DNA from 3 places in the Micromonospora sp. NPDC005173 genome. Region 1 is predicted to be linked to each of the others. Evidence: riboswitches for the same ligand, from Rfam matches in the RefSeq annotation. Region 1 holds a riboswitch; each other region holds the start of a gene.
The links. A riboswitch is a leader RNA that binds a small molecule or an ion and turns the genes downstream of it on or off. The one in region 1 is predicted to bind cyclic di-AMP.

Region 1 (9,814 bases):
GATCGCCGACCTGACGGTCTGCTTCGGCGGGGTGCCGGAACCGGCCGGCCGGGTTGAGGGTGTACTCGTTGCGCCGGCCGACCCGGGTGCGGTGCAGGTAGCCGCCGGCCTCCAGGTCCGCGACGATCGCCTGTGCGGCCCGCTCGGTCACGCCGACCTCGGCCGCCACGTCGCGCAGCCGGGCGGTGGGGTCGCGGGCGATGGCCAGCAGGACGTGTCCGTGGTTGGTGAGGAACGTCCAGTTCCGGCCGCTGCCGGTGTCGCCCGCCGCCGTGCTCGCCATCGTGGGTCCGCCTCTCCGGTTGTCCGCCCTGGCCTCGGTGGCACCTCCGAAGGGCCGGCCCAGGGCCAACGTATGAAATCTAACTCACGCATATCTTGACGCATCTTGTGGTGCGTGTGACCGTGGAGCCCGAGCCAGCGCCCGCCGCCGGCCCGGCTGAAGAGCCATTTGAGCAGGTCAAACGCGTGAGACGAGGTGCGGGATGAGTAGTCCCGGTACACCCGGCGGCAAGCCGGGTCCGCAGCGGGCCACCGACCGGGCGCCGGCGCTCACCGAGCCGGCCCGGGCGTACGCCGAGCTGGCCGCCGGCAACCGGCGCTTCGTCAGCGGCGCCCCGCGCCACCCCAACCAGGATGCCGGGCACCGGGCGGCGGTCGCCGACGGACAGCACCCGTTCGCGGTGATCGTCGGCTGCTCCGACTCCCGACTGGCCGCCGAGATCATCTTTGACCGGGGGCTGGGCGACCTCTTCGTGGTCCGCACGGCCGGGCACACGACCGGCCCGGAGGTGCTGGGCAGCGTGGAGTACGCGGTGACCGTGCTCGGCACTCCGCTGGTGGTGGTGCTCGGCCACGACTCCTGCGGTGCGGTCCAGGCGGCCCGGGAGGCGGCCGCCACCGGCACCCCGCCCCGGGGGCACCTGCGTGCCGTGGTCGACGCCGTGCTGCCCAGCCTGCGTCGCGCCGAGGCCGAGGGGGTGGACGACATCGACGGCATCGTCGACATCCACATCGCGCAGACCGTCGAGGCGCTGCTCGGCCAGTCGCCCGTGCTGGCAGCCGAGGTGGCGCAGGGGCGCTGCGCGGTGGTGGGGGTGTCGTACCGGCTCGCCGCCGGCGTGGTGCGCCCGGTGGCCGCCGTGCCGGCTACCGCCACGGCGCTCGACGTACCGACCGGACCCAGCACGGCGGCCGGCCCGACCGCGCCCGCCGCCGCCTGACGCGACGAGGGCCGCCCCGCGACTCGGGACGGCCCTTCGACGGGTGGACATGCGGTCAGAGCATCGACATGTGTACGTGGTCGGTGTGGTTCGACGGCCCGCTGTACGACTTCCAGCCGGTCGCCGGGAACCAGATCTGTCGGTTCCAGATCACGTAGTAGATGCCGAGCCGGTCGGCGTTGCGGATGAGGAACGCGGCCACGTTGTTGCCGTACGTCCGGGTGTCCTCGTTGTGCCACGGGCTGAAGCCGCTCTTCTGCAACGACCAGTCGCAGGCGCGGCCCTTCGGGTGCTCCCACGGCCCGCCGGAGCGGTAGCAGCCGACGAACCGGTTGAAGCCGGCCCGCTTGACCTCCTTGTACGCGTGCAGCGTGCGCGGGGTGACGCAGCCGGAGGTGGTGGGGTCGTTCTCGCTGCACGACTCGGACTTCCAGTCACCGTCGGCGGTCCGGTTGGGGCCGATCCGGGCGACCGGTGAGGTCGCCGACACCAGGCCGCCGGTGAAGCCCTTCCCACCGACCAGCGCGAGTGCCTTGTCGGCGTCGCGCTTCTCCTTCGCCATCAAGGCGGTCTGCTTCTGCTGCTCGCGGACCTCCGCGTCGAGGGCCAGCTTGGCCTGCTCGGCGCGGGACTTCACCGTGTTGACCTCGGAGAGCTTCTTCTCGTTGACCATGTTCATCTCGTCGAGCACCGCGGCACGCTGGACGAACGAGTCGGGGGCGTCGCTCTCCAGCAGCATCGCGATCGCGCCGATCCGGCCGGTCCGGTACGACTGGGCGGCGATCTGCCCGACCTGGGGGGCCAGCTTCTCCAATTCGGCGTTGGCCCGGTCGACCTCCGCCGCCAGCTCAATCTGCCGCTTCTTGGACTTGTCCAACTTGGACTTGGCGGCGGAGTAGTCGCGGTTGGCCTTCTCGATCACGTCGTTGAGCAGCGCGGGCTCGCCGTCCTCCTCGTGCCCGGACGGTGTGGGGGTCGTCGGGGCGGCGTGCGCCGGGAGGGGGCCGGCGAGCACGGTCAGTGCGGCGATCACGGCCACCACGGGTGTCAACCAGCGGCGTAGGGGTGCCGTCACAATATTCCCTTCCGTCGACCGCCGACCGGGTTAGCTGACGGGTTCGGGGCGGAAGTGGCCCCTACCGCTGACGCGGATTCACCCCACGTGCCTGGGTCCCCGGCTCGCCGACTGGCGATTGGGCGGTGGCACCGCAGGCGCTGCGTCGCGCCTTCAGCGGTAACCGGCAGCGAGGTTACCCGAGAGTCGACCGGCTGAGCTACGTCCAGATGCCGACTAAAAGCGTCATTTCGCCATGGCGCTGAGTGACCAGTGACGCGGTTCTCAGGGCGGATGCCCCACCTCGTCACGCTGAGGAGTGTCACCATGCCGTCTCCGTGCTCCTGTCCGGCTCGTGCCACCGGTCGGTGGCGGTGGTTGGGGGTGTGGCCCGCGCCGGATCGGGTCCGGTCGGGTCGGGTCGACCCGTGCGCGGTGAGCTGAGTGCGGCCAGTGCCTCCGCGCGGTCCGGCCTGGGTCGCTCGGCGGGCGGCTCGGCGGCCGGGTCGGCGGGCAGCTCGGCACCCGACCGGCCGGCTGCGGTCACCACCGCCGCCAGTCCGGTGGTCAGCGGTACGGCGGCGATGAGGCCGAGCGTGGCGACCGCGCTGCGGACGATCTCCTGCGCGAGGAACTCGCTGGTCAGGATCTGCCCGAGCGGCCGCGAGTCGGCGGTGAGCAGGAGCAGTAGCGGCAGTGAGGCACCCGCGTACGCCAGCACGATGGTGTTGACGGTGGAGGCGATGTGCGCCCGGCCGACTCGGGTGGCCGCCCGGTAGAGCTGCAACCGGGTCAGCTCGGGGTTGGCGTTCGCCAGCTCGGTGACGGTGGCCGCCTGGGTGACCGTCACGTCGTCGAGGACCCCGAGCGAGCCGATGATGATCCCGGCGAGCAGCAGGCCGTGCAGGTCCACGTTGGCCTGGAACATCGACAGCGTGGTGGCGTCCTCGCTGCCGAAGCCGGTGAGGTGGGTGGCGGCGGTGGCGATGGTGGCGAGCACGCCGGTCAGCACCAGGCTGCCCAGGGTGCCGAGCACCGCGACCGAGGTCTGCGCGGTGACCCCGTGCGTCAGGTAGAGCACCACGAACATGATCAGGGCGGCGCCGACCACCGCCACCAGCAGCGGTGATCGGCCAGCGCCGATCCCCGGGAGCACGAAGGTGAGCAGGATGGCGAAGCTGGCGGCCAGCCCGGCCAGCGCGGCCAGGCCCCGCCACCGGCCGAACGCGACGATCGCGGCGGCGAAGACCACCGCCAGCCAGACCAACGGCGTGCCGCGCTGGTGCTCCGCGATGTTCCAGCTGCTGGCGACGGGATCGGCCGGATCGGTCAGCTCGACCAGGATGACCTCGTCACCGACCTCGACCCGGGGTGCGCCGGGTCCGTCCGGCACCGGCGTCTGGACCTGCTGTCCGGCAGCCGCCCCGTCGGCCACCCGGACGTCCACGGTGCCGCACAGCCCGGCCCCGGCGTCCGGCGTGCCCTCGGGACTCGGCGCCGTCGGCGGGCACGGCTCGGTCACCACCCGGGTCACCGTGCCGTGGTAGCGCGGCACGTCCTGGCCCCCGGCGGTCTGCGGCGACCCGTCGCGTGGCCAGAGCACCACCGCGGCGAGCACGGTGGCGACGAAGAGCGGTACCACGGTCGCGATGAGGATCCGTCGTACCCGGGGCGGGGCGGACGGAGTGGAACGGCTGTGGTCGGAACCCAATGCGAGACTCCCAACGATCCGGTGCGGGGTACGTGCCGGCGGGCCGGTCGGTTCACCGCCGCCGCGGGAATGCGGCCACGGGCATGACGAATCGCTGGATGGCGACATGACGGCTACGGACGGTGAGTGCTCGGCGCGGTCGACCGGAGGCGACGCCACATCGTGGCGGCGTCGGTGCGCGACTGCGTAGCGAGGTCCGGAGGGCCATCGTGGGAAATGCTAGCCAGCCCGACCCGCGGACGCAGGTTGTGGCGGGGTGTCGCGTGGTCGAACCGCCCGCACGGCGGTGACCGGACCGGCATGTTGGAGTCATGTCCGCTCCGTCACAGCCCGAGCCCGACCGTCCCGGCAGTCACCAGCAGCACGCCGGGTCCGCCGGGCCGAAGCAGCATGACGAGCACGCCGGGCATGACAAGCACGCCGGGCACGACCCGGCGATGTTCCGCCGTCGGTTCTGGGTCTGCCTGGTGCTCACCGTCCCGGTGGTGCTGACGAGCGACCTGGTGCTGGACCGGCTCGGCCTCCGGCTGGACGTACCGGGGCGCTCCTGGGTCGGGCCGGTGCTCGGCTCGGTCGTGTTCTGGTGGGGTGGCTGGCCGTTCCTGGTCGGTGCGGTCCGCGAGGTGCGGGACCGGGCGCCGGGCATGATGCTGCTGGTCGCGATGGCGATAACCGTCGCCTACACCGCGTCGCTGGCCACCAGCCTGGGCGCCTTCGACCTGGACTTCTGGTGGGAGCTGGCCGCGCTGGTCACCATCATGCTGCTCGGGCACTGGCAGGAGATGAAGGCCATCGGGCAGGCCCGGGGCGCACTCGCGGCGCTGGCCGCACTGCTGCCCGACGAGGCCGAGCGGGTGACGGCGGACGGGCGGGTCGAGGCGGTGTCAGTGGCCGAGCTGCGGATCGGTGATGTGGTGCTGGTCCGGCCCGGGGGCCGAGTACCGGCGGACGGCCGGATCGTGGACGGCGGCGCCGAGCTGGACGAATCGATGATCACCGGCGAGTCGCGTCCGGTCGCCCGGTCGGCAGGGGACCGGGTGGTGGCCGGCACCGTCGCCACCGACTCGGCGATCCGGGTCCGCGTCGAGGCGCTGGGTGAGCAGACCGCGCTCGCCGGCATCCAGCGGATGGTCGCGCAGGCGCAGCGCTCCGGCGGCCGGGCACAACTGCTGGCTGACCGGTTCGCCGCCGCGCTGTTCTACGTGGCCACCGGCACCGCGGTGCTGACCGTGCTGGTCTGGACCGCGCTCGGCGAGCCGGACGAGGCGGTGGTCCGCGCGGTCACCGTCCTGGTGATCGCCTGCCCGCACGCGCTCGGTCTGGCCATCCCGCTGGTCGTCGCGCTCTCCACCGCGCTGGCCGCGCGATCCGGGATCCTGGTCAAGGACCGGCTGGCGCTGGAGCGGATGCGGACCGTGGCCGTGGTGCTCTTCGACAAGACCGGCACCCTGACCCGGGGTGAGCACGCGGTCACCGCCGTGGCGACGGTGCCCGGCGTCGGGCGGGACGAGGTGCTGCGGATCGCGGCCGGCGTGGAATCCGACAGCGAGCATCCGCTGGCCCGGGCGATCGTGGCGGCGGCCGGACGCGCCGGCCCGACCCGGGCCGCCGGGTTCCGGTCGCTGCCGGGTCGCGGCGTGCAGGCCACCATCGACGGTACGGAGTACGCGGTGGGCGGGCCGGCGCTGCTGCGGGAGCGGGGCCTGTCGCTTCCGGCCGAGTTGGACGCGGCGACCGGGCGATGGTCGGCGCGGGGTGCCGCCGTGCTGCACCTGGTACGGCTGCCGGACACGGTGCTTGGCGCGTTCGCACTGACCGACGAGGTGCGTCCGGAGGCCCGTCAGGCCATCGTCGAGCTGCGCACCGAGGGCGTCCGGACCATCGCCATGATCACCGGTGATGCCCGACCGGTGGCCGAGGCGGTGGCCGCCGACCTGGGCTTCCGGCCCGGCGTCGACGAGGTCTTCGCCGAGGTGCTGCCGGCGGAGAAGGACGACCGGGTTGCCGAACTCCAGCGGCGGGGGTTGACCGTGGCGATGGTCGGCGACGGGGTGAACGACGCCCCGGCGTTGGCCCGTGCCGATGTGGGCATCGCGATCGGCGCGGGCACCGATGTCGCGATCGAGTCGGCCGGCGTGGTGCTGGCGTCGTCGGACCCGCGCGGGGTCGGTGCCGTGGTCCGGCTCTCCCGGGCGTCGTACCGCAAGATGCGGCAGAACCTGGCCTGGGCGGCGGGCTACAACGTGGTGACGTTGCCGCTGGCGGCCGGTGTGCTGGCCTGGGCGGGGGTGGCGTTGAGCCCGGCGCTGGCGGCGGTGCTGATGTCCGCGTCCACCATCGTGGTGGCGCTCAACGCCCAGTTGCTGCGCCGGGTACGCCTCGACCCGGAGCCCGGCTGAGAGCCCTCAGCCGCGCTTCATCAGCCGGCCGACCGCCGCCATCATCTCGGAGGCCATCTCGTCGGCCCTGCCCTCGGCCGCTCCTTCGTGCATGCAGTGCCGGGCGTGCCCGTCGAGCAGGCCCAACGCCACCTTGTCCAGGGCGGCCTGGATCGCGGAGATCTGGGTGAGCACGTCGATGCAGTAGCGGTCCTCGTCGACCATCTTCTCGATGCCACGGACCTGCCCCTCGACGCGGCGGAGCCGCGTGAGCAGCTGGTCCTTGCTGGCGGTGTATCCGCGGATCGGGGTGGGTGCGGTCATGAGGACCAGGATAGCGTACCCCTGGGGGGTATGGTACGGTCGTCTCCTGCCGCAATACCCCCACCGGGTACCGGTACAGGCAAAGGCGGAGGTCCGTCTCCAGATTACCCCCCGGGGGTATAGGCTGGGAGGCGGCAGAGGGGAGATCATTCCGATGGTCAACACGACGTACCAGGTGCAGGGCATGACCTGTGGGCACTGCGTGAGCGCGGTCAGCGCCGAGGTGGGCACCATCACGGGGGTGAGCGACGTCCAGGTCGACCTTGCCACCGGCCGGGTCACCGTCAACAGCGACCAGCCACTGGACGTGGAAACCGTCCGGGCCGCGGTCGACGAGGCCGGCTACAACCTCGTCGACGCCTGATCCCGGGGAGCCCGACATGAACACGGTGACCAGACTGGGCGGGTTCGCCCTCGGCCTCGCAGCGGTCTTCGGCGCGGCGTACGGGATCGGCCAGGTGGCCGGCCCCGCCGCCCCGGTCGCCGAGAGTCGGCACGACGGCGGAGCCGCCCACGAGGCGGACCCAGCGGGCCACGGGGAGGCGGTCGACCGGTTCCCCGGCGGGCTGCTCGTCTCCGACCAGGGCTACACCCTCGAACCGGTCGCCGCCCCGGCAGGCGAGTTCGCCTTCCGGATCGGCGGCCCGGACGGCCAGCCGGTGACCCGCTACGACGTGGCGCACGACAAGCAGATGCACCTGATCGTGGCCCGACGGGACCTCTCCGGCTTCCGCCACGTACACCCCGACCTGGCCCCGGACGGCACCTGGCGGGTCGCCACCCCGCTGGCCGGCCCCGGGCAGTGGCGGGCGTTCGCCGACTTCACCCCGACCGGGGGCGAGCCGCTGACCCTTGGTGTGGACGTGACCGTCCCCGGAGCGCTGACCGAGCGACCGCTGCCCTCCCCGACGACCAGCACCACCGTCGACGGCTACACGGTCACCCTGACCGGCGCGCCGCAGCCCGGCCGCACCTCACCGCTGACCCTGACCGTCAGCCGGGACGGGCAGCCGGTCACCAACCTGGAGCCCTACCTGGGCGCGTACGGGCACCTGGTGGCACTGCGCCGGGGCGACCTGGCGTACCTGCACGTGCACCCGGACGGCGTGCCCGGCGACGGGCGGACCCCACCCGGCCCGGCCGTCACCTTCCTCGCCGAGGTGCCCTCGGCCGGCACGTACCGGCTCTACCTCGACTTCCGGCACGGCGGAGCGGTGCGCACCGCCGAGTTCACCGTCGTGGCCGGCACCCCGACGACCGGCACCCCGCCGACCGGTGGCGAGCCCACCCCGAGCGGGCCCGCACCGACCGGTGGCACCGACCACGGCACCCCCGGCCACGGGCACAACTGACGGGATTGACGATGACCACCACCAGCAGCAGACCGCTGCCCGAGGCGCCGAACCGGATCGAGCTGGCGATCGCCGGGATGACCTGCGCCGCCTGCGCCGCCCGGATCGAGAAGAAGCTGAACCGGATGGACGGGGTCAGCGCCACCGTCAACTACGCCACCGAGAAGGCCACCGTCCGGTACGACGACGGCGTCACGCCGGACGACCTGATCGACACGGTCCGGAAGACCGGCTACAGCGCCGCGCTGCCGCCCCCGCCGGCCGCTGCCGGGCCGACCGAGCAGCCGGTGGACGCGCTGCGCGGGCCGCGTACCCGGCTCTGGGTTTCGGTGGCGCTCAGCGTGCCGGTGATCCTGCTGGCCATGGTCCCGGCCTGGCAGTTCGACTACTGGCAGTGGCTGTCGCTGACCCTGGCCGCCCCGGTGGTGGTCTGGGGTGGGCTGCCCTTCCACCGGGCCGCCTGGACCAACCTGCGGCACGGCGCGGCGACCATGGACACCCTGGTCTCGCTCGGCACCCTCGCCGCGTTCGGTTGGTCGCTCTGGGCGCTCTTCCTCGGCGACGCCGGGATGCCCGGGATGACGCACCCGTTCCGCTTCGACATCACCCGCACCGACGGCGCCGGCAACATCTACCTGGAGGCGGCCGCCGGGGTGACGGTGTTCATCCTGGCCGGCCGCTACTTCGAGGCCAGGTCCAAGCGGACCGCCGGCGCCGCCCTGCGCGCCCTGCTCGAACTCGGCGCCAAGGAGGTGGCGGTGCTGCGCGACGGGGTGGAGAGCCTGATCCCGGTGGAGCAGCTCGCCGTCGGCGATCGGTTCGTGGTCCGCCCCGGCGAAAAGATCGCCACCGACGGGGTGGTCGACGAGGGCACCTCGGCCGTCGACGCCAGCATGCTCACCGGCGAGTCGGTGCCGGTCGAGGTCGGCCCGGGCGATGGTGTGGTCGGCGCCACGATCAACGCGGGCGGCCGGCTGGTCGTCACCGCCACCCGGGTCGGCGGGGACACCCAGCTCGCCCGCATGGCGGACCTGGTCGAGCAGGCGCAGAGCGGCAAGGCGGCCGTACAGCGGCTGGCGGACCGGATCTCCGGCGTCTTCGTGCCGATCGTCATCACGCTCGCCGCGGGCACCCTCGGCTGGTGGCTCGGCACCGGGGCCGGGCCGACCGCCGCCTTCACCGCAGCCGTGGCCGTGCTGATCATCGCCTGCCCGTGCGCGCTCGGCCTGGCCACGCCGACCGCGCTGCTGGTCGGCACGGGCCGGGGCGCCCAGCTCGGCGTGCTGATCAAGGGGCCGGAGGTGCTGGAGTCGACCCGGCGGGTGGACACCGTGGTGCTGGACAAGACCGGCACCGTGACGACCGGCCGGATGACCCTGGTGGACGTGGTGCCGGCGGCCGGGGAGGACCGTGCCGAGCTGCTCCGGCTCGCCGGGGCGGTGGAGGCCGCCTCCGAGCACCCGATCGCCCGGGCGGTCGCCGCAGGCGCCGCCGACGCCGGGGCGCTGCCCCCGGTGACCGGCTTCGTCAACCTCGAAGGGCTGGGCGTGACCGCCACCGTCGACGGGCGGGCGGTGCTGATCGGCCGACTCCGGCTGCTGCGGGAGCGCGGGCTCGACGTACCGCCGGAGATCGAGCAGGCGGTCACCGACGCGGAGGCCGCCGGCCGGACGGCGATCCTCGCTGGCTGGGACGGGCGGGCTCGGGGCGTGCTCGCGGTCGCCGACGTGGTCCGGCCGACCAGCCGGGCGGCCGTGGCTCGGCTGCGCGCC
Region 2 (9,814 bases), on a different contig from region 1:
TGGCCGTGCGGGCCAAGTACGACGGCGAGAAGCAGAAGCTCGACGCGCTGATCGTCACCCAGACCAAGCAGCAGAACGACCTGGCGGCCAAGAAGAAGCAGATCGACGTCGAGATCAAGCGGCTCGAGGCGTCCCTGCCGAAGACCACGGTCAAGACCGCGGGCTGCCCGACGATCAACGGTGTGGTCAGCGACAAGGCCCGCACCGCGATCAGGACCGCCTGCGGCAAGATCGGCAAGCCGTACGTCTGGGGCGCCACCGGCCCGAACTCGTTCGACTGCTCGGGTCTGACCCAGTACGCCTACAAGGCGGCCGGGATCAGCCTCACCCACCACACCGGTGACCAGTGGCACGAGGGCAAGGCCATCTCACGAGCCGACGCCCGTCCGGGTGACCTGGTCTTCTTCTTCAGCGACCTGCACCATGTCGGCCTGTATTTGGGCAACGACCAGATGGTGCACGCGCCACGCGCCGGTAAACCGGTGCAGGTGGCCAGCATCAACAACATGCCGGTCGCCGGGTTCCGCAGACCCTGATCCAGATCGCGCACGACGACGGCCCCCGGTCAGCGACCGGGGGCCGTCGTGGTTCTCAGCGGGGCGCGCCCAGCGGGGACGGCAGCAACTGCACGTCGGCGAGATCGACGTACATGATCCGGTGACCGAACTGGACCTGCACGTAGCGCAGGTCACCGCGGACGACCGTCCAGTCCCCGGGCGAGGACCCGTCGAAGGTGGTCGCGCGGTAGTACTCGCTCGGCAGGATCCCGCCCACCGCGTACCGCTGCCCGGCGGCGAACGTGTACTGCAATGGCGAGATGGCCTGGTAGGGCACCTCGGCCGGGTAGGCGTCCTGCTCCGGGTAGGCCCGCCCGTAGACCGGGATGGTGGCCCTCCCGCGTTTCGGCGTCACCACGAAGCCCGTGGCCCACTTCGCGGTCGGCGCCGAGGCGGGGTTGTGGAACCAGGCCTTCTGGCCGAGGTACCAGATCGCCGTCCAGTCGCCGCGGACCTCCGCCACCGCGTACGTCTGGCCGGCCGAGGCGCGGGCACCGTGGTCGGAGATGTACATCGTGTCCGGTGAGCCGTCCGGGCGCTCACCGAGGTCGTTGACCAGCGGTGCGTCGTGGTTGGGCGCGTTGCGCAGGAGCACCGCGGACGAGCCGCGGAGCGGGCACGGCGCGGCTGGCGGCACCGGGGTCGGCACGCCCGGCGGCTGCTGGTTGCAGCCGTAGAAGGCCGGCCGGTTGGTGGCGAAGTCCGGGTCGATGGTGACCAGGCCGGTCCGGGCCGTGCCGGTGGTCCGGAACGGGGCCTTGAGCAGGTCGAAGTAGTGCGACCAGTCCCAGTAGGGCCCTGGGTCCCAGTGCATGCCGCCGACATTCGCCGCGATGGTGCCGGGCACGTTGTCGTGGCCGATGATGTGCTGGCGGTCGAGCGGGATGTTGAACCGCAACGCCAGGTGCCGCACCAGCTTGGCCGACGTGCGGTACATCGCCTCGGTGTACCAGGTGCCCTGCCCGGCGAAGCCCTCGTGCTCGATGCCGATCGACTTGGCGTTGACGTACCAGTTGCCGGCCTGCCAGCCGACGTCCTTGGCCTTGATGTGCTGGGCCACGTAGCCGTCCACCGAGCGCAGCGTGTAGTGCCAGCCCAGATAGTCCGCCTGCTTGACCAGGTCGACGCTGGGCGCGAAGTAGCCCTCGGTGTCGTGGATGACGATGTACTCGATCTTCTGCTGTGCCGGCCGGTTGCCCAGGTCGTGGTTGCCGTAGTCGCCGGCACCCGGCCCGTACTTCTCGTACGGCGCGGGAATCCACTCGCAGGCGAGGCGGACCGGGCACTCCAGCCCGTCCGGCCGTTCCGCACGCCGCAGCCCGAGCCGGTGCAGCACACCGGCGTCCGGGCTGACCGCCCGGGCGGTCAGGGTGACCTGGTGGCCGTCGTCGGTCCGCCGGCTCGCGCCGGCGCGAATCTGGTCGTACACCTCGTCGGCGAAGGCCGCCGCGGCGGCCTCGGTGTCGGCGCCGGAGTACCGGGCCACCGCGCCGTACCAGGCCCCGGGGTCACTCACCGCACCGACCGGGCCGCCGAGATCCCTCTGGTACGAGGAGAGCAGCGCGGCCCCGCCCCGGATGTTGGCGGCCGGATCGGAGCGGAGCGTCTCCGCGCCGACTCCGACGAGGCTTGCCGCGGCCTGGAGGGTCTGCAGCGCCGCCGCCGCGGGCGGGGCCTGCCGTGATCCCGTCACCGTGGGCGCGGTGACCGTCAGCGGCCGGGACTCGTCGCCGCGCGGGTCCTCGCCCTCGTCGACGTGGCCACCGGCGGGCAGCGTGGTGACGTGGGCGGCGTCGGTCAGGTGCAGCGGGCCGTAGCCGCCACTGGTGCTCGGGGTGCCGGGATGGGTGTCCCAGCGGGACTCCAGATACGAGACGCCGAGCAGGATGCTCTCCGGCACGCCGTACTCGGCGGCTGCGGCGGCGTACTGCTGCTGCCGGTCGTCGGCCGGCGCAGCCGTGGCCGGACCGACGCTGAACGGTGCAACCGTGGTGGCGGCGACCACGGCCGTGGCGAGCAGGGCGCGCCTGCTCGCCGACAGGGTTGTACGGTGCATCGAACCCCCCAGATCGGACGGGTGAAGGTTTGGTCACCTTGACCCCGGGGCCGGCGCGTCGTCAATACCTTTCTATGTATCAACGCCGACGGAAAGAAATCTTCGGATCCGGTCACCGCTCCGGTCGTCGGTGCACACTGTTACGGCCCGTCGGGTTGCGGATCGGTAACAGCCGTCTCTACTCTGGTCATTCGTCGGCCCGATAGCAGGTCCGCCCAGCCCGGGTGGTGACGGACCGACACCGCCGAGTCGCTTCCGAGCGAACCGGGGACCCAGGTTTTCCCGGGGTGAATCCGCAGCTACTGCGGTAGGGCGCCAACTTCCCGCCCGAACCCGTCAGCTAACCCGGTAGGCGGTCAGGAAGAAGGAGTACGGAACCCGGTGGCACTCCATGCCCCGCGGCCGTCGTCCGAGCGGTCGGCGTCAGCCGGCCCGACGTCGATCGTGCCGCGCTCACGCTGGTCCCGCTTCACCACCGCTCTCGCCGCACTGGTCGGCGTCGCCGTCGTCCTGACCGGCAGCGCCACGGCGGCCCACGCGGACCCGTCCGTCGCCGAGATCGAGCGCCAGATCGACGCCGACTGGAACAAGCTCGAACCGATCATCGAACGACACAACGCCACCCGGGCCGACCTGGCCGTCAAGCGCAAGCAGGCCGACGCGCTGGCCGCCCGGATCGCCCCACTGGAGCGCCAGGTCGACGCTGCCATGGACAAGGTCAGCGCCCTCGCCGTCCGCGCGTACAAGGGCGAGAACGTCTCCACCGTCAACGCGGTGCTGGGCAGCCGATCGCCCAGCGAGGTCGTCGGGCAGCTTGAGATGCTCGACCGGTTCGCGCACAACCAGCAGCAGGATGTCCGGCAGGTCGCCGACCTGCGCGACGAGCTGGCCCGGCAGAAGGCGCCGCTGGACGAGATGGTGACCCAGCTGACCCGGACCGAGGCCCAGTTGGCCGCGAAGAAGAAGCAGATCAACGAGGAGATCGACCGGCTGCAGAAGCTGCGCCTCAAGGTGTACGGCAACGGCGGCGGCGGTCCGCTGCGTCCGGCGCCCTGCCCGGCCAGCTACCCCGGCGGCGGTGCCGGCGTGGCCGTCAAGTTCGCCTGCGCCCAGATCGGCAAGCCCTACGTCTGGGGTGCCGAGGGCCCGAACTCGTACGACTGCTCCGGGCTGATGCTGGCCGCGTGGGCCAAGGCCGGGGTGTCGCTGCCGCACAACGCCGCCCAGCAGAGCCGGGTGACCAAGGATGTCAGCAGGGCCGACCTGCGCGCCGGTGACCTGGTCTTCTACTACAGCGACATCCACCACGTCGGGATGTACGTGGGCAATGGCTGGGTCGTGCACGCCTCGCAGGCCGGCCAACCCGTCAAGATGAAGAAGGTCGACGACGGCCCGATCCACAGCTACGGCCGCCCGGGCTGATCCCGGATGATCGGGGGCCCGTCGCGATCCGTCGCGGCGGGCCCCCGTCGTCTGTCCGTCGTGCCCTACCGAGTCAGCGGGTGGGCCAGGCGCGCCAGTTCTGCCAGGCGCGGCTCGGCGTCGGCCCGCGCTGACCCTGGTAGCGCGAGCCGTAGACCACCGAGCCGTACGGGTGCTCGGCCGGCGAGGAGAGCCGGAAGATGCAGAGCTGCCCGATCTTCATGCCCGGCCAGAGGGTGATCGGCAGGTTCGCCACGTTCGACAGCTCCAACGTCACGTGACCGGAGAAGCCCGGGTCGATGAACCCAGCGGTGGAGTGGGTGAGCAGGCCGAGCCGGCCCAGGCTCGACTTGCCCTCCAGCCGGCCGGCGAGCTGGTCGCCGAGCGAGATGACCTCCAGCGTCGAGGCGAGCACGAACTCCCCCGGGTGCAGCACGAACGGCTCGCCGTCCGGCACCTCCACTGCCGAGGTCAGGTCGTCCTGCTGCATGGCGGGGTCGATGTGCGTGTAGAGATGGTTGTTGAAGACCCGGAACAGCCGGTCGAGTCGTACGTCGATGCTGGACGGTTGGACCAGGGTGGGCTCGAACGGCTCCAGGCCCAGCGTGCCGGCCTTGATCTCGGAGACCAGGTCGCGGTCGGAGAGCAGCATCAGACCACCATAGCGGCGTTGGCGGCAACTGCCGGATCCGGTGCCGGTGACCAGCGCGTCGAGGTCGCTACTCGTACATTTGTTCGATAGAATGCCTGCATGGCTTCCTGGTCCGATTTCGCCGCCGACGAGCCCCGACTCGCCGACGGGATCCGCGTTCTCCTCCAGCAGTACGGGCCGGGCTTCGGCTACCTGGCCACGGTCCGCGCCGACGGCGGGCCCCGGGTCCATCCGGTCTCCCCGGTCATCACCGACGAAGGGCTGTTCTGCTTCATCGTCGACTCGCCCAAGCGCCGCGACCTCGAACGGGACGGCCGCTACGCGCTGCACTCGTTCCCCCCGGAGGAGAGCGACGACGAGGCGTACGTGGCGGGGCGCGCCTGGCCGGTGACCGACCCGGCCCGGGTGGCCCAGTTGGCGCGCAGTGCCCGGGCGGCCCCGCAGGTCGACTGGCGGCTGTTCGAGTTCACCGTCGACGTGGCGATGCTGGCCCGCCGCGAGCAGCACAGCGCCGGTGTCCCGGGTGGCGCTCCCGGTGGGCCGGCCGTTCAGGTCTGGCTCGACCCGCACGCCCCGCCCGCGGCGTCCGAGCAGACCGCCGTACCGCAGAGCCGCCCGGTCCGTCGCAGCCGTGACGTCCAGCGATCGGCCGCCTGACCGCGGCCCACCGACCCGGTCCTGGGGAAAGACACCGGTGCCGGCTCCGTCGTGACGGAGCCGGCACCGGTGGTACGCGGGAGAGCTACGCCGCGCGGTACACGGCCAAGGGGTGATCGTCCGTGACCCGTGCGGCGAGGCCGGTGCGGTGGACCGGCGCGCGGGGGTACCTGGGTGCACGGGTTCGGTGATTCGGGTACAGTGGTGCCGCTTGCGGGTGTAGTTCAATGGCAGAACATCAGCTTCCCAAGCTGACAGTGCGGGTTCGATTCCCGTCACCCGCTCCAAGCGATAGGCCCTGGTCAGGACGTGAGTCCCAGCCAGGGCCTTCGACGTTCCTGCGGCCAGCAGCGCCGGGCGGGCCATCCATGGGCCACGGGCCACGCTTCTTGCCCTTGCTGCCCGTGTCCGAGGAAGCCGCCGCCGGCTTCGTGGACTTCTTGCGCTCCTCCCAACCCATGCACTCGCACCGTGAACACCGCGCTGCCACGATTGCTGCTGTGGCTGATCCTGTCCCGAGATGGCGGAGTGTTCTCCTGGCCGAGGTCATTACGAAGATCGAAGCCGAGCTGGACCGAGCATGGGAAAGCTTGCTGCACGACATCGACATCGACCCCGCCTCCCCGGACGAAGCCGAGCTGGCTTGGCTCGTGGCGAACAACCCGGCGGATCAAGAGTGGCGGACCGTGGACGCTGCACTTGATCGCTTGGTCTGTCCCGACTGCAGGTCCAGGCTGACCAAGGGACCGGCCGCGTGCGAAACGTGCGGCTTTTACCAGGGAATGCGGTTTGGAGCGCGAGAGGTGGACCGACCACACGTCCCGCCTGGAAACGAACACGCGCTGAGGGTCGCGGCTGCTGTAGCTCGCACTCGTGGCCGCTACTCGCCAAGGGCCCGCGTCGGCTACGAACTCCTGCTACCCGATCTCGTTGCCGGCACGCTGCCCACCACGAGGCAGGCTCAGGCCGCCAAGGCCTGATCAACAAGTTGACAGAAGATGAGTGTGATCGCGTCACCAGCCTCGCTGAGGTTGAGGAACTGGCACACGACCGCTGATCTCGTCCCCTGACCGGGTGACCGATGCCGGTCGTGCAGCTGTCGTGCCCGCTACCTGCTCGATTCTTTGAGAAAGGCGCTAGGTCAGGAGCCGGATATGGGGCGCCTCGTGGCTCTCGATGATGGGCGCGGAACAGTGTTCGCAGGATCCGGCGGCTGGTCGGACGAGGTTCGTCTGGGTGGAGAGTTCCCCTGACTCCTGCTGCTCTGGGCAGTAGTAGCCGAGGTAGTGCCGGACCCAGGGGGTTCGGGTGAGGGCGGCGGCGGGTTGATCTCTCTTCGCGTCGTGGAAGGGGGCCCACCAGTAGTCCACCACCGCTCGCAGGCCGGTTTGCTCACCTTCGATTGTGTGGTCGAAGGCGGCGATGCGTCCGGCGGTGTAATGCTGACTGGTCTCCTTGTCGCCCGAGCAGACGGCCCGCTCCGCTCCCAGCTCGAAGATGGTGGTGCGGTCGACGCGCTGGCAGACGAAGCAGTCGAGGCTCAGCGCAAGCCTGCCGCGCCAGTGGAGGTTGTGGAAGGGCGAAGCCGGGAGGGCCAGGACGGTCTTGACTTCAATGGATCGGAGCACGGGGGGATCTTGGCATGTGCTGTAGAGGTAGGTCCGCAGGTTAGGGCTTCCGCCCTACTGTCCCTGCATGGGATACGACATCGGCTTCCTCCCGCCAGGTCGAGACGATGACGGCCAGGGCGACGAACTGCGACCACTTCACCTCACGGACGAGCAGGAAGCTGCCTGGCGACGGATCGTCATGCGGGCACAGCAGGAGATCGGCCCAGCTGAGGAAGATCGGTACCCGACACACCTTGAGTTGTGGCTCGAAGACCCCGCCCGGCAACTGTGGTACGCCGGTAGTTCCGCTTCTATCGAAGTCCCCTACCGGTACACGACGACCGCGGCCAGCGCTCATGCCGCCATGGCGAGGGCGTACGCGCTCGCCCGCGTCGTCTTCGCCGAAACCGGGATGCAGGCCGTCGACCATGAGGTTGGCCAAGCGGTCCACGACGACGGTCTGCCACGGGCGGTGGCCCGTTACCGGGGCGTCGGACAACACGTGGGCGGCCTGGTGGAGGGGCGAGATGAGCACTCGACCGGTTGAGTCTGCTCTGACCAGGCGATGACACTGCTGAGAGCGATCGTGGTTGTTCCCGGTGGGCACCGACACCGGCTAATGTCCGGCTTGGAGGTGGTTCCGTGTTCACCGAGGCTTTTCCGATCGTGACTACGACCGACCTGCCAAGGCTGATCGCGTTCTATCGGGATGTCGTCGGCTTCGAGCTGACCTACCGGTTCCCGGAGGACGGCGCTCCTGAGTTCGTCGCACTGCGACTGGGTAACAGCGAGCTGGGCCTGGCCGCCGACCCGAAGGCCGGCGGCCCTCCCCTCGCGCACCGCTGGGAACTGTGTGTTTACGCCGACGACTGCGACGCAGCCGTGGACGTGCTGCGTGCGGGCGGCGCAACAGTTACCGAGGAGCCGGTTGACCAGCCGTGGGGTGAGCGGTCCGCCCGGGTTACGGACCCCGATGGCAACAGGTTGCTGGTGCTGTCACGCCTGTAGGCGCCCTCGTGTTGACACTCCATTGCACGGGATCGTGTGCCGGGATCAGTTGAAGGGCAGGTCCGGCGAGAGGGACCGGTACCACAGCGAGGGGGCGCAGCAGCAGAGGACGATGAGAGCCACGATGGCGACGATGGCGATTCCGCTGAGGCTGCTGATCGCCAGGATGCTTCTGACTACGCCTTGTCTGCCAGCTTCTTTGTCAGCGCCCGGCATGAGCCGCTCCACGGTCCACCATGTCGATCAGCTCACCACGCCCGCTGCGCCGTCCCTGCGCCGGGCTGCCACCCGCGTGCCAGGATCGCCACACCGTCGCTGAGGGTCACTCCGTCACCGTCGGGCCGCCGCCGCTGCCCCGATCGTCGAGCACGAGCGGAGCGCGACCACCCACCGTGTACCGGATGTGGGTGACCTGCGGCGTGTGGAGGACGCGGGTCGGCGTCAGCTCGATCGCCTCCTTCTCGTCGAGGTCGAGGTCCGCGTCAAAGAGCCGTAGACCGGTACCGAGCACGACCGGTACGACGTGCAGCTCCAACTCGTCGAGCAGGCCAGCCTTGAGTACCTGCCGCACCATGCTGCCGCCTCCGGCCACGGCGACGTCCTTGCCGCCGGCCACGGCGCGCGCCTGTTCGACGGCGCTGGCCACACCATCGGTGACGTAGGTGAAGCTGGTGCCGCCTCCGCGCAGCAGGGGCTGGCGTGGGCGGTGCGTGACGACGAAGACCGGCGCGCGGAACGGCGGCACCTCGCCCCAGGGGACCTCACCGCCGTCGGCCATCCGCCGCCCCATGACGTACGCGCCGGCCGCCCCGAAGGACTCGGCGACCACCTCGGAGTTGGTGTCCTGTTCTCCGCCGGCAAAACCTTGCCGTTCGCGCCATGCCATCGCGTTGGTCGCCCAGCGGGTGACCCGGAAGAATCCGGCGCTCTCGGCCGAATCCATCCAGTTGCCGTCGCCGCTGAAGCGGGGGCCGGCGTAGAACCCGTCCACCGACACCGACAGTTGAGCGGTCACCTTCGTCATCTTGTCTGGTTCCTCTCCCGTTGGGCGACACCCGGCCCGGGTGCCTGCTCACCGATGGGTCGGTACCAACCGAAGAATGCCTACAGGGCGTCAACGTGACGGTGGTCACATCATGTGGAGCGGGGTGACGACCCAACTGTCCCAACCGATGCCAGTTGATCAACTGGCGAGAAAGCTGGCGTCGGAGCCAGGATCCGGCCACACGTCCCGCTCAAGCTGCTCCAGGGTCGCCACCGGCCAGGCTAGAGCGCGGGACCATTCTCGGATGGCCGGCCAGGGTGGCGGCCATCCCTCGGCAGATACCACAGCCCGGCGTGATCGGGGCCGCGCCGCCAGCGCATACGGGACATCTCATCCGGGCGGGGCGTCCAGTCGCGGTAGGGCGCGAAGGCCAGCCGCCAGGCGATCACCGCGAATATGTAGATACCCGGGCCGACCAGCCACAGCAGGGCATCGCGTCTTCGGTAGGAGGCGCGTGGCGCGAGCCAGGCGGTCACCGCAACCGGCAGCGCGATCATGCTGAAGTCGGCCATCGGCCCGTCGCCGAATCGGGCCTCGGCCAGCTCGCGAATGACCAGGGACGGCACGATCACCGCGAGCACGATCGCTGCCGCGCAGACGGCACGCGGCCGTCGGCCCAGGGGCGCACGGGCAGCGGCAGGATCGACGGACATGGTTGGGAGGTTACGGTCCAGCCGGAACGGTGGAACTACGACTTCCGGTCCGTGATCGCCGCCTCTATCCGCAGACCGATGCCGGTCAGGATGAGGAAGGCAGCAAGGATGTGGGGCTTGAGCCCGTCGTAGCCGGACGACATGGTGAGCAGCG
Region 3 (9,814 bases), on a different contig from region 1:
CGCCGGTGGCACCACTCCGGTGGCCGCGCTGCGCCGGCTGATCAAGCGCACCTCCGCGCCGAACATCCGGGAGGTGCACGCGGTGAAGGGGGTGTCGTTCACCGCGTACCGGGGCGAGGCGATCGGGCTGATCGGCAGCAACGGCTCCGGCAAGTCCACCCTGCTGCGGGCCATCGCCGGCCTGCTGCCGGTCAACCGGGGCGCGATCTACACCCAGGGGCAGCCGTCGCTGCTCGGTGTGAACGCGGCACTGCTCAACGACCTCTCGGGTGAGCGCAACGTCGTCCTCGGTTGCCTGGCCATGGGGATGCATCCCGACGAGGTGGCCCAGCAGGCCGCCGGGATCATCGACTTCTCCGGGATCAACGAGCGGGGTGACTTCGCCAGCCTGCCGATGCGTACGTACTCCTCCGGCATGGCGGCCCGCCTGCGCTTCTCCATCGCCGCGGCGAAGAAGCACGACGTGCTGCTCATCGACGAGGCGCTCGCCACCGGTGACAAGGGCTTCCGCAGGCGCAGCGAGCAGCGGGTGCGGGAGCTGCGGGAGGGGGCCGGCACCGTGTTCCTGGTCAGCCATCAGCTCTCCTCGGTGCGCGACACCTGCGAACGGACAATCTGGTTGGAATCCGGCGTCCTGCGGATGGACGGGCCCACCGACGAGGTCATCCGGGCATACGAGGCCTACGCGAACAGCAAGTAGAGCGCCGGAGAACCTCCGGCATCGACACGGCGCCGTCGGACCGCGTCTCCCCCGTTGGGGTGACGCGGTCCGCGCGTTAAGGTTCATTCCGTCGCCGCTCGGGCGGAACCTTCCGTTAACGCATTCCTGAGAGTGAGGATCCGGCAATGACGCAGGACCAGACCACTGGCCCGGACGCCGCACCGGAGACCCCGGCACCGTGGCGGCCCTCGCGGACGGTGGCCGTGGTGCTGGCCGGCGGCACCGGGACCCGGCTGGGCCTCGGCATCCCGAAGCAGCTCCTGAAGATCGCCGGTAAGCCGATCATCGAGCACACCCTGGCCGTCTTCGAGGCCGCACCGGAGATCGACGAGATCATCGTGCTGATGGCCACCGGGCACGTCGAGGACGCCCGGCTGATCGTCGAGAAGGCTGGCCTACGCAAGGTCACCCAGGTGATCGAGGGCGGCGAAACCCGCAACGCGACCACCCGGATCGCGCTGGACGCGGTCGGCCCGGCGGACTGCAACATCCTCTTCCACGACGCGGTGCGCCCGCTGCTCAGCGGCCGGATCGTGCGCGAGTGCGTGAACGCCCTCTGGACCTACGACGCCGTGGACGTGGCCATCCCGTCCGCGGACACGATCATCCAGGTGGACGACAACGACTGCATCACCGACATCCCGGTGCGCTCCCGGCTGCGTCGGGGCCAGACCCCGCAGGCGTTCCGCTCCCCCACCATCCGCGAGGCGTACCGGATCGCCGAGGGTGACCCGAACTTCTCCGCCACCGACGACTGCGGGGTGGTGCTGCGCTACCTGCCCGGCACCCCGATCAAGGTGATCGACGGCTCGGACGAGAACATCAAGGTCACCCACCCGGTCGACGTGCACCTGGCGGACAAGCTCTTCCAGCTCGCCGCGGCGCAGGCGCCCCGGCTGACCGACCACCGCAGCTACACCGAGGAGCTGACCGGCCGCACCGTCGTGGTGTTCGGCGGCAGCTACGGCATCGGCCACGAGCTGAGCGAGCTGGCCCAGCGCTACGGCGCGCAGGTCTTCCCGTTCAGCCGCTCCACCACCGGCACGCACGTGGAGCGCGCCGAGGACGTCGAGGCCGCGCTGAAGACCGCCTTCGAGGCCACCGGCCGGATCGACCACGTGGTGGTCACCGCCGGGATCCTCGAGAAGGGCGCCCTGACCGAGATGGACGAGGCGACGATGGACCGCGTGCTCCAGGTCAACTTCGTCGGCCCGGTCACCATCGCCCGGCAGGCCCTGCCGTACCTGCAGCAGACCAAGGGTCAGCTGCTGCTCTACACCTCCAGCTCCTACACCCGGGGGAGGGCCCGCTACGCGCTCTACTCGGCCACCAAGGCCGCCCTGGTCAACCTCACCCAGGCGCTCGCCGACGAGTGGGCCGAGTTCGGCGTACGGGTCAACTGCATCAACCCGGAGCGGACCGCGACCCCGATGCGGACCCGGGCGTTCGGCGAGGAGCCGGAGCACACCCTGCTCGCCGCGGAGGCGGTCGCCCAGTCGTCGCTGGACGTGCTGATCTCCGATCTGACCGGCCAGGTGATCGACGTACGCCGGGCGCCCGGTGACGGCCCCCCGCCGACCGTGCCGGCCCAGTCCGGGTCGGGTCGGGTCGAGGCGCCGGCTGGCGCGGTCTCCGCGAGCTGACGCTGACGGCGGCAGATCCGGGACGGCGGCGAACGGAGCGACATGCGCGGTGACCTGGTCCGAAAGCTGGCCGCCCGGTGCCTGAGCACCGGCCTGGCCGTGCTGGCGTTCGTCGTGGTGGCGCTGACCGGCGCCACCGGGTGGGGGCTGGCGCTGGCCGGCGCCGCACTGGCCGCGGCAGCCGCCGAGCGGCGGATCCGGCCCGGTGCGGACCTCGTCGCGGAGACGGCGCTGATCGCTGCCGCGGTCCTGGTCGGATACTCCCGGCGGCTGGCCGACGGGTTCGACCCTGCGCTGGTCGCCACCGCCCTGGTCCTGCTGGGGCTGGTGCTGCTGGTGGGGCCACTGCGGACCGCCGGCAACCTGGAGATCCGGGGGGCCAACCTGCCGATCCGGACCTGGACCCCGGTGATCGCCGACCAGCTCGGCACCGCCCTGCTCGGGCTGCTCGCCGCGGTCACCCTGGCCGCCGCGCTGACCCTGCCCGCAGCCGTGGCGCTGGTCGCCAGCCTGCTGTTGGGCGCCGGAGCCGGGGCGGTCGCACTGGACCTGGCCCGACGGCGGTTCCGGCCGACCGCCGGTGGCGGGGCGGTGACCCGCGCGCTGCGCCGGCACCAGCCGGAGTTCCTGCTCTACTTCTCCGCGCCGCCCGGCTCCGAGTACCAGGTCACCATGTGGCTGCCGTACCTGGAGCGGATCGGCCGGCCTTTCATGGTCGTGCTGCGCGAGCCGGAGTTCCTGGCGCCGATCGCCGCGGCCACCGACGCGCCGGTGGTCTACTGCCCCACCCTGCGGGCGATGGACGAGGCGCTGGTGCCCAGTCTGCGGGCGGCGTTCTACGTCAACCACGGTGCGAAGAACAGCCACTGCATCCGGTACACCCAGCTCACCCACGTGCAGCTGCACCACGGCGACAGCGACAAGGCGCCGAGCGCCAACCCGGTCTCGGGGATCTTCGACCGGATCTTCGTGGCCGGTCCGGCCGCGATCGACCGGTACGCCCGCGCCGGGGTGCAGATCCCGGCGGAGAAGTTCGTGGTGGTGGGCCGCCCACAGGTCGAGTCGATCGAGGTACGCCCGGAGCCGGTGCGCGGGCTGGCGCACCCGACCGTGCTCTACACCCCGACCTGGACCGGGCACCACGCCGACGCCGACTACTGCTCGCTGCCGGTGGCGGAGGAGCTGCTGCGCCGGCTGCTGGAGCGCGGCGCGACGGTGATCCTGCGTGCCCACCCGTACACCGCGCAGAACCCGGCCTCGGCGCGGCAACTGGGCCGGCTGACCGAGCTGCTGGTCACCGACCGGGCCCGCACCGGGCGGCAGCACGTGATGGGCGCGGCGGCCCGGGAGCTGAGCCTGACCGAGTGCGTCAACCGGTCCGACGCGCTGGTCTCCGACGTGTCCGGGGTGATCTCGGACTACCTCTACTCCGGCAAGCCCTACGCGGTCACCGACATGGGCGACGAGGGCGACCGGTTCGTGGAGCGCTTCCCGCTGGCCGGTGCCGGCTACGTGCTGCGCCGGGACATGTCGAATGTGGACGATGTGCTGGCCGCCCTGCTGGACACCGACCCGCTGGCCGAGGCGCGCTGGGCGACCCGCCGCCGCTACCTGGGTGACTTCCCGGCTGAGTCGTACGCCGAGGCGTTCCTGACCGCCGCCCGCCACGAGTTGGCGCCGGCCACGCCCCTGGCCACCGCCACCCCGGTGTAGCAGCTCAGCGGTACGCGTCCAGCAGCGCCAGCACCGCCGCCGGGTCCTCCACGTGCGCGTTGTGCCCAAGCCCCGCCAGCGTGACGACCGGTACGCCGAACTCCTTGAGCTGTGCGTCGGTGACCATCGCGTCGTGCTCGCCGCGGGCCAGCACCACCGGCACGTCGGTCGCGGCCAGCAGAGCGGCGAGGTGGGGCTCGCCGACGGCGAACGCGGTCGAGTCCATCGCCAGCCGCCACCGGCCGTCGACCTGGCGCAGCCCGGCGTCCACCACCGGATCATCCGACGGGATCAGGCCGGCGAGCCCGGAGACCCGCAGGTAGCGGCGGGCCGCCTCGGTGCGGCTGGCGAACCAGCTGACCGGGCGGGCGGCGAGTTCGGCGGAGCGGCTCAGCTCGTCGGGTGACCAGACCGCCTTGATGCCCAGCCCGACCACCGCGTCCACCGGCATCCCGGCGGCGCGGGCGGCCAGCGCGAGGCCCACCACCCCGCCCAGCGAGTGCCCGAGCACGACGATCCGGTCGTCGGCGGCCAGGCCGTGGGCGATCCGCTCGGCGAACCCCTCGAAGGAGTACGACGGCAGCGGGGCCGACCAACCGTGACCGGCCAGGTCCGGTGCCAGCCACCGCCCGGGCCAGTGCTGCTCCAGCAGTGGGGCCCAGGGCAGCCAGACGTCTCCAGTCGCCCCCATCCCGTGCAGCAGCAACAGGATCGGCCCACGGCCTGTCCGGCCACCTGATTCATCCACCACGGCCGCAGTCTTCCACGGTTCGCCCCCGGGTACGAGAGTCGTCACCGCCGATGCGCGCGGGGACCGCGACCAGGGAAGATCCACTGTAGAGTTCGGCGCCTGGACGGGCCCAGCCACCCGTCGAGCCCACCGTGGAGAGGAGCCGACCGTGCGCAGGAGGCATCGATCAACACTGGTGGCGGCCCTGGCGGCCGTCGCGCTCGCCACCGCGCCCAGCGCTCCCGCGCTCGGCACATCGTCAACCAGCCCCACGCAGGGCGCCACCGCGGTCGCGGCGGCCGACCGGGTCCTGCGGGTCTACAACAACAACATCGAGAACCTGGTGGTGAACAACTCCGACGGGACGTGCACCCGGATCTCCGGGCCGGACCACCTGACCTCGATCCTGGTCGACGACGCCGGCCGCACCGGCACCAGTGGCGTGGTGGCACCCGACATCCTGATCGTGCAGCAGGTGCGCGGCACCGGCCAGGCCGAGGCGTACGCCGACCAACTGTCGGCCAAGTTCGGCTACCCGGCGGGCACCTACGGTGCGATCGTGGCGTGGAGTGACCCGGAGCCGTGGGGCAGCACGCACAAGTGCAGTTCGCAGTCGCTCGGCGACCTCAAAAAGAAGCAGACCAACGGGATCATCTGGAACACCCGGACGCTCAGCCTCGCCGCCGGTGACATCTCGAAGTACTGGAGCGCGGGCTGGCTCAAGCCCGGCACGGCCTACGCCAACGGCGCCGGGTGCACCCTGTACAAGCCGCCGAACAGCGACCCGGACAGCACCGACTACTACAAGTGGAAGCGGACCAGCGCCATCGCGGCCCGGTTCACCATCAAGGCCACCGGCACCAGCGTGTTCGCCGCGACGATGCACCTACCGCAGGAGAACCGGCAGAACGCGTGCGCTGGCGACGGCGACCGGGGCATCGCCAACAGCGGCATCCACCTCGGTGCCGACGCGACCAGCCTGCTGAACGCCTCCACGATCCGCATCGTGGGCATCGACGCGAACCGCACTGGCATCGCGCCCGGCACGCTGGGCGGGTACGGCATGACCGGCTACGGGTCGAAGGCCACCAGCGGCTCCAGCAAGATCGACTATCTCTTCGTGAAGGGCAGCGTGCAGCCGTCCGGCATCGACCACACGGTCAGCGGGACGAAGTCGAACCACCTCGCGCTGTACGGCTTCATCAGCTACTGATCGCACGGACAGAGACGCCGCGGGCGCCGGCCCCTTGTGGGGGACGGCGCCCGCGGCGGCTACGCCCGGGTCAGGCGGAGTAGCCCCGAGTGGCGATCCAGTTGGCCAGGTTGATCGTGGTGATCCAGTACGACGGGTCGGCCGCGTTGGCCGAGTCGGCGATCCGCACGGTCCGGCCGTTGTCCTTGTAACCCACCACGGCGATGTAGTGGCCGCCGCCGTAGGAGTGCCAGCCGCCGTCGGTGTCGGTGGCGTCGCCGGCGACGTTGGCCACCACGCCGCGGCCGTCGGTGATCGCCTTGACCACGTCGGCCTGGAGCTGGTCCATCTGGGCCGGGCTGGGCGTGCCAGCGAACATCCGGGTCCGGTACGGGGAGCCCTTCACCTCGGCGTTGAGCACCCGAGTGGTGTCCAGGGCCGAGTTGGTGCCCATCTCGGTGGTGCCCAGCTCGGCGCCCAGCTCATCCTGGGTGCGGTCGATGCCGGCGGCGCTGAGGGCGTTGCGGGTGGCAGCCGGGCCGCAGTTGAAGTACGTGTTCTGCACCTGGTAGTCGTAGTCGAGCACCTTGGTCGCGGGCGGCTTCGGCTTACTGGTCAGGTCCGGGTTGCTGCTGGCCTTGGCGGCGGGCGACGCGGCCTTGGTGGCCGGCGCGGGGGCAGCGGTGGTCGGCGCGGTGCTGGCCGAGGGGGACGCGGCACGCGCCTCGCCACGGGAGGCAACGGAGTCGCTGCGCATCTCGGCGACCGTGGTCGCGGTGTGCTGGCTGGCCGGGGCGTCGTCGGCGCCGGCGAACAGAGCACCGGTGGTGGTCGCGATCACGAGGGCCGCGGCGGAGGCGGTGACGATCTGGTACGGGCGCTCGGTGGTGAGGCGGCGGAGCTGACGCTTCAGGGTGTGCTTCACGGGGTCCTCCACGGATCAGGGGGAGAGCGGCACACCGGAGCCGGACCGGTATCCGGGCAGGCGCCAGCGCGCGGACCGTGGTCCGCGGATGATGAACCGCTCAGGGGAATGCCCGGCGCGGCCGGGCGGAAGAGGCGGTGACCCGGGGGTCAGCTCACCGTCACTGGACGGATGAGCGGGGGTACCGCGGCGCCGTGGAGGCGGGGGAACAATCGAGGGGTCGAGAGTTGCTGCACGACGATGGAACTCCTTCCGACACCGCCTACCGGGTTAGCTGACGGATTCGGGCGGGAAGATCGCCCTACCGCGGGCCGTGGCTCGCGGATTCACCCCGGACTTACTGGTGGGTCCCCGGTTCGTTGATCACGATTAAGCGGGTCAGCGCGGCGTCGCCTCTTGCGATCGGTTACCGCACCGGACGGGACGACACTACTGGCCGCTCCGCACCCTGCCAAGCCAGGTTCACCTGCGTAAACCTGAACTGTCGCAGCAATTTCTGCGCGTATTGCCGCTGACGCGACTCGATGGGACAACCGGTTACGGCGGCGCCTGCGGGCGACAACCGGACAGGCCGTCGGCAATGGCCTCGAATTCGTGGGAACAATGCTGCCGATCGAGCCGTCCGCCCGATTTCGAGTGAGTGTGACCGGGCTCACGGCCTAATTGACGACTCAGCCAACCCGGGCCGGCCGCCAGCGCGTCGCGGCCGCCGGACGGAGCGCTGCGGTCATCGTCCGACGCGCCGGCAGCGGGTTCGGACGCAGCCGGGCCGCCGCCGCGTACGCCTCCTCGGTGAGGGCCCGGGCCGAGGAGGCCGCAAGCTCCGCGTCCCGCCAGGCCGACCGTTCCCGCCCGGCGGCGGCCCGGTAGTCGGCGAGCCTCGCGTCCCGGACCGCCCGGTTGAGCAGCACCTCCTGCTCAACCGGGTGCCGGCGGGGGTCCCAGCCGTGCCGCTGCCCGAACACGTCAGTGAGCTGCCGCATGGACAGGTCGCCGCGCCAGTACGCCGCCATCGCCGCGCGATGCAGATAGCGCTCCCGGGCGGCGTACTCGGCGGGGGTACGAGGAGTACGAGGGGTGGGCAGTGCCGCGGCGCCGGCGAACCGACGGGCGGCGGTGTCCGCCTCGTCGTACCCGGCCCACGCGCGTTCCACCTGCTCCTGAGCGGCCAGCCAGTCCGCGCGTCGGCGGCGGGCGGTCTGCGCCGCGCCGGCCGCCGCGACGGCCACCTCCTCGGCGTACCGGCGCAGGTCGGCGGCCTCGGCTGCGGCCACCTCCCGGGCGGTGGGCGCCGGAGTCGGGTCGACCGCCGGCCGGTCCCGCTCCGGGCGGGCGACCAGCACGGCGAGCACGGTCAGCGCCAGCAGGAACAGGGCCGACCAGATGGCGACGGCCTGCGGCACCTCGGTCAGGAACTGGTAGAAGACGACGGTCTCCATGGTGGGCACCTCGGGGAGAGAACGATGCGATGGGGATCCGCACGGGCCACCCAGGCTGCGGCGGGGGCCACGGGTCCGGCGGGTGTGGAGCTGATGAGTCGACAGGCGCGGCGGCGGGACGCTCGTCCCGGTGGCTCAGCGACCCGGTGGGGCCCGGGGCGCGCGGCTGGCCGGGCCATCCGCGCGGGGTAGCCGGTCGGCGCCGGCCGCGAGCACCGGGGCCGCGTCGGCGGGGACGGCGGCCTCGCCACCGAGGGGCGCTGCCTGCCCGTCGCTCGACCGCGTCGGGCTGGGCTGCTCAGCAGCCTCCTCGGCGGCGATCGGCGTCGTGTGCACGGCGCCATCCGTCGGGGCGGGCCGGCCCGACGGCGCGACCGACCCGGGGCTGAACGCCGACAGCCCGGATGCCGGCGCCGACAGCCCGGAGGCCGAGGCGGGCGACGTGCCGGCGCCGAGCGCGAGGGCGGCGACAACGGCGAGGCTGGTCAGCACACGTGTCGCCCAGCGCGCCACCCACCACAGCGGACAGGTGAGCGCGGCCGAAAGCACGTCCCCACGCTACCGTCGTGGCCGACCAGGCGCATCGACGACGGGCGTGTCGGCCCGCGCCGCGCCGACCAGAGTGGACGCTGTCAGCGCGAGTCGGCGTAGGTCGATCGCTCGCCAGCTTTGCTCGCCCCGCCGGCCTCGGTGCGGGCTTCAGCGTCGCGGGCTTTGGCTTCAGCGTCGCGGGCTTCGGTGCCGCCTGCTCGCTGTCGAGGAATGACCGCCGGGCGGGCCGAACGGCGCGGAGTGAGCCTGCGCATCATCGGGGTCTCGACGAAACGATGCAGTAGCCCGGCGAGGATCAGGTTCACCAGCAGGAAGCCGAGCACCGCCGCCGGGCCGCGCCAGCCGCCGAAGCCGCTACCCCAGTCCCCGGTCCAGCGCAGCACGCTCGTCATCACCAGAACGTGCACCAGGTAGAAGGCGAACGAGACCTCGCCGAGCCACACCAGCGGGCGGGACCGCCACGGTGAGCGTCGCCCCCGCACGTCCGCGTCCGCGGCGGCGGTGATCACCAGCAGATACGCCACCGCGAGCAGGGTGGTCCACAGCTCGGCGCGGATCCACTGCGCGGCGGCCACCCAGGTGGCCACGAAGATCAGGCTGGCTCCGGTCAACCCGGGACCCCGCCAGAGGCCCCGACGCATCAACTCGGCCGCCACCGCGCCCAACCAGAACTCCAGCGACCGCGCCAGCGGGAAGACCTGGGTGAACCACCAGCGGCTGGGCTCCGGCACCAGGTGCTGGGCCGGCCAGAGCGCAAGGATCAGCAGCGGCAACGCGACGACCAGCGTCCAGAGCAGTGCCGGCCGGGACCGGCGTAGCAGCGGCAGTGCCAGCGGTAGGCAGAGGTAGAAGAAGAACTCGCAGGACAGCGACCAGCTCACCGTGTTGATGCTGTAGAA

Region 2: linked by a shared signal. The riboswitch ahead of ABZV00_RS01970 (NlpC/P60 family protein) and the one ahead of ABZV00_RS05390 (hypothetical protein) in region 1 are both predicted to bind cyclic di-AMP.
Region 3: linked by a shared signal. The riboswitch ahead of ABZV00_RS17910 (C39 family peptidase) and the one ahead of ABZV00_RS05390 (hypothetical protein) in region 1 are both predicted to bind cyclic di-AMP.

What each region holds. Positions count from the first base shown of each region.
Region 1 is NZ_JBEXIK010000003.1:35,313-45,126, forward strand. It holds gene ABZV00_RS05380 (MarR family winged helix-turn-helix transcriptional regulator) at 1-283, opposite strand, end outside; gene ABZV00_RS05385 (carbonic anhydrase) at 486-1,223, shown strand; gene ABZV00_RS05390 (hypothetical protein) at 1,279-2,298, opposite strand; cyclic di-AMP (ydaO/yuaA leader) riboswitch at 2,302-2,433, opposite strand; gene ABZV00_RS05395 (YibE/F family protein) at 2,600-3,988, opposite strand; gene ABZV00_RS05400 (copper-translocating P-type ATPase) at 4,426-6,387, shown strand; gene ABZV00_RS05405 (metal-sensitive transcriptional regulator) at 6,394-6,690, opposite strand; gene ABZV00_RS05410 (copper ion binding protein) at 6,845-7,054, shown strand; gene ABZV00_RS05415 (hypothetical protein) at 7,071-8,042, shown strand; gene ABZV00_RS05420 (heavy metal translocating P-type ATPase) at 8,054-9,814, shown strand, end outside.
Region 2 is NZ_JBEXIK010000001.1:393,719-403,532, reverse strand. It holds gene ABZV00_RS01980 (NlpC/P60 family protein) at 1-536, shown strand, start outside; gene ABZV00_RS01975 (peptidoglycan recognition family protein) at 592-2,613, opposite strand; cyclic di-AMP (ydaO/yuaA leader) riboswitch at 2,846-2,982, shown strand; gene ABZV00_RS01970 (NlpC/P60 family protein) at 2,995-4,035, shown strand; gene dcd (dCTP deaminase) at 4,109-4,687, opposite strand; gene ABZV00_RS01960 (pyridoxamine 5'-phosphate oxidase family protein) at 4,787-5,344, shown strand; tRNA gene ABZV00_RS01955 (tRNA-Gly) at 5,558-5,631, shown strand; gene ABZV00_RS01950 (hypothetical protein) at 5,749-6,324, shown strand; gene ABZV00_RS01945 (hypothetical protein) at 6,481-6,972, opposite strand; gene ABZV00_RS01940 (hypothetical protein) at 7,040-7,501, shown strand; gene ABZV00_RS01935 (VOC family protein) at 7,597-7,962, shown strand; gene ABZV00_RS01930 (dihydrofolate reductase family protein) at 8,285-8,986, opposite strand; gene ABZV00_RS01925 (hypothetical protein) at 9,229-9,660, opposite strand; gene ABZV00_RS01920 (hypothetical protein) at 9,696-9,814, opposite strand, start outside.
Region 3 is NZ_JBEXIK010000014.1:56,346-66,159, forward strand. It holds gene ABZV00_RS17885 (ABC transporter ATP-binding protein) at 1-700, shown strand, start outside; gene ABZV00_RS17890 (bifunctional cytidylyltransferase/SDR family oxidoreductase) at 847-2,364, shown strand; gene ABZV00_RS17895 (CDP-glycerol glycerophosphotransferase family protein) at 2,407-4,077, shown strand; gene ABZV00_RS17900 (alpha/beta hydrolase) at 4,082-4,828, opposite strand; gene ABZV00_RS17905 (hypothetical protein) at 4,977-6,020, shown strand; gene ABZV00_RS17910 (C39 family peptidase) at 6,091-6,924, opposite strand; cyclic di-AMP (ydaO/yuaA leader) riboswitch at 7,169-7,310, opposite strand; gene ABZV00_RS17915 (hypothetical protein) at 7,596-8,363, opposite strand; gene ABZV00_RS17920 (hypothetical protein) at 8,499-8,912, opposite strand; gene ABZV00_RS17925 (acyltransferase) at 8,996-9,814, opposite strand, start outside.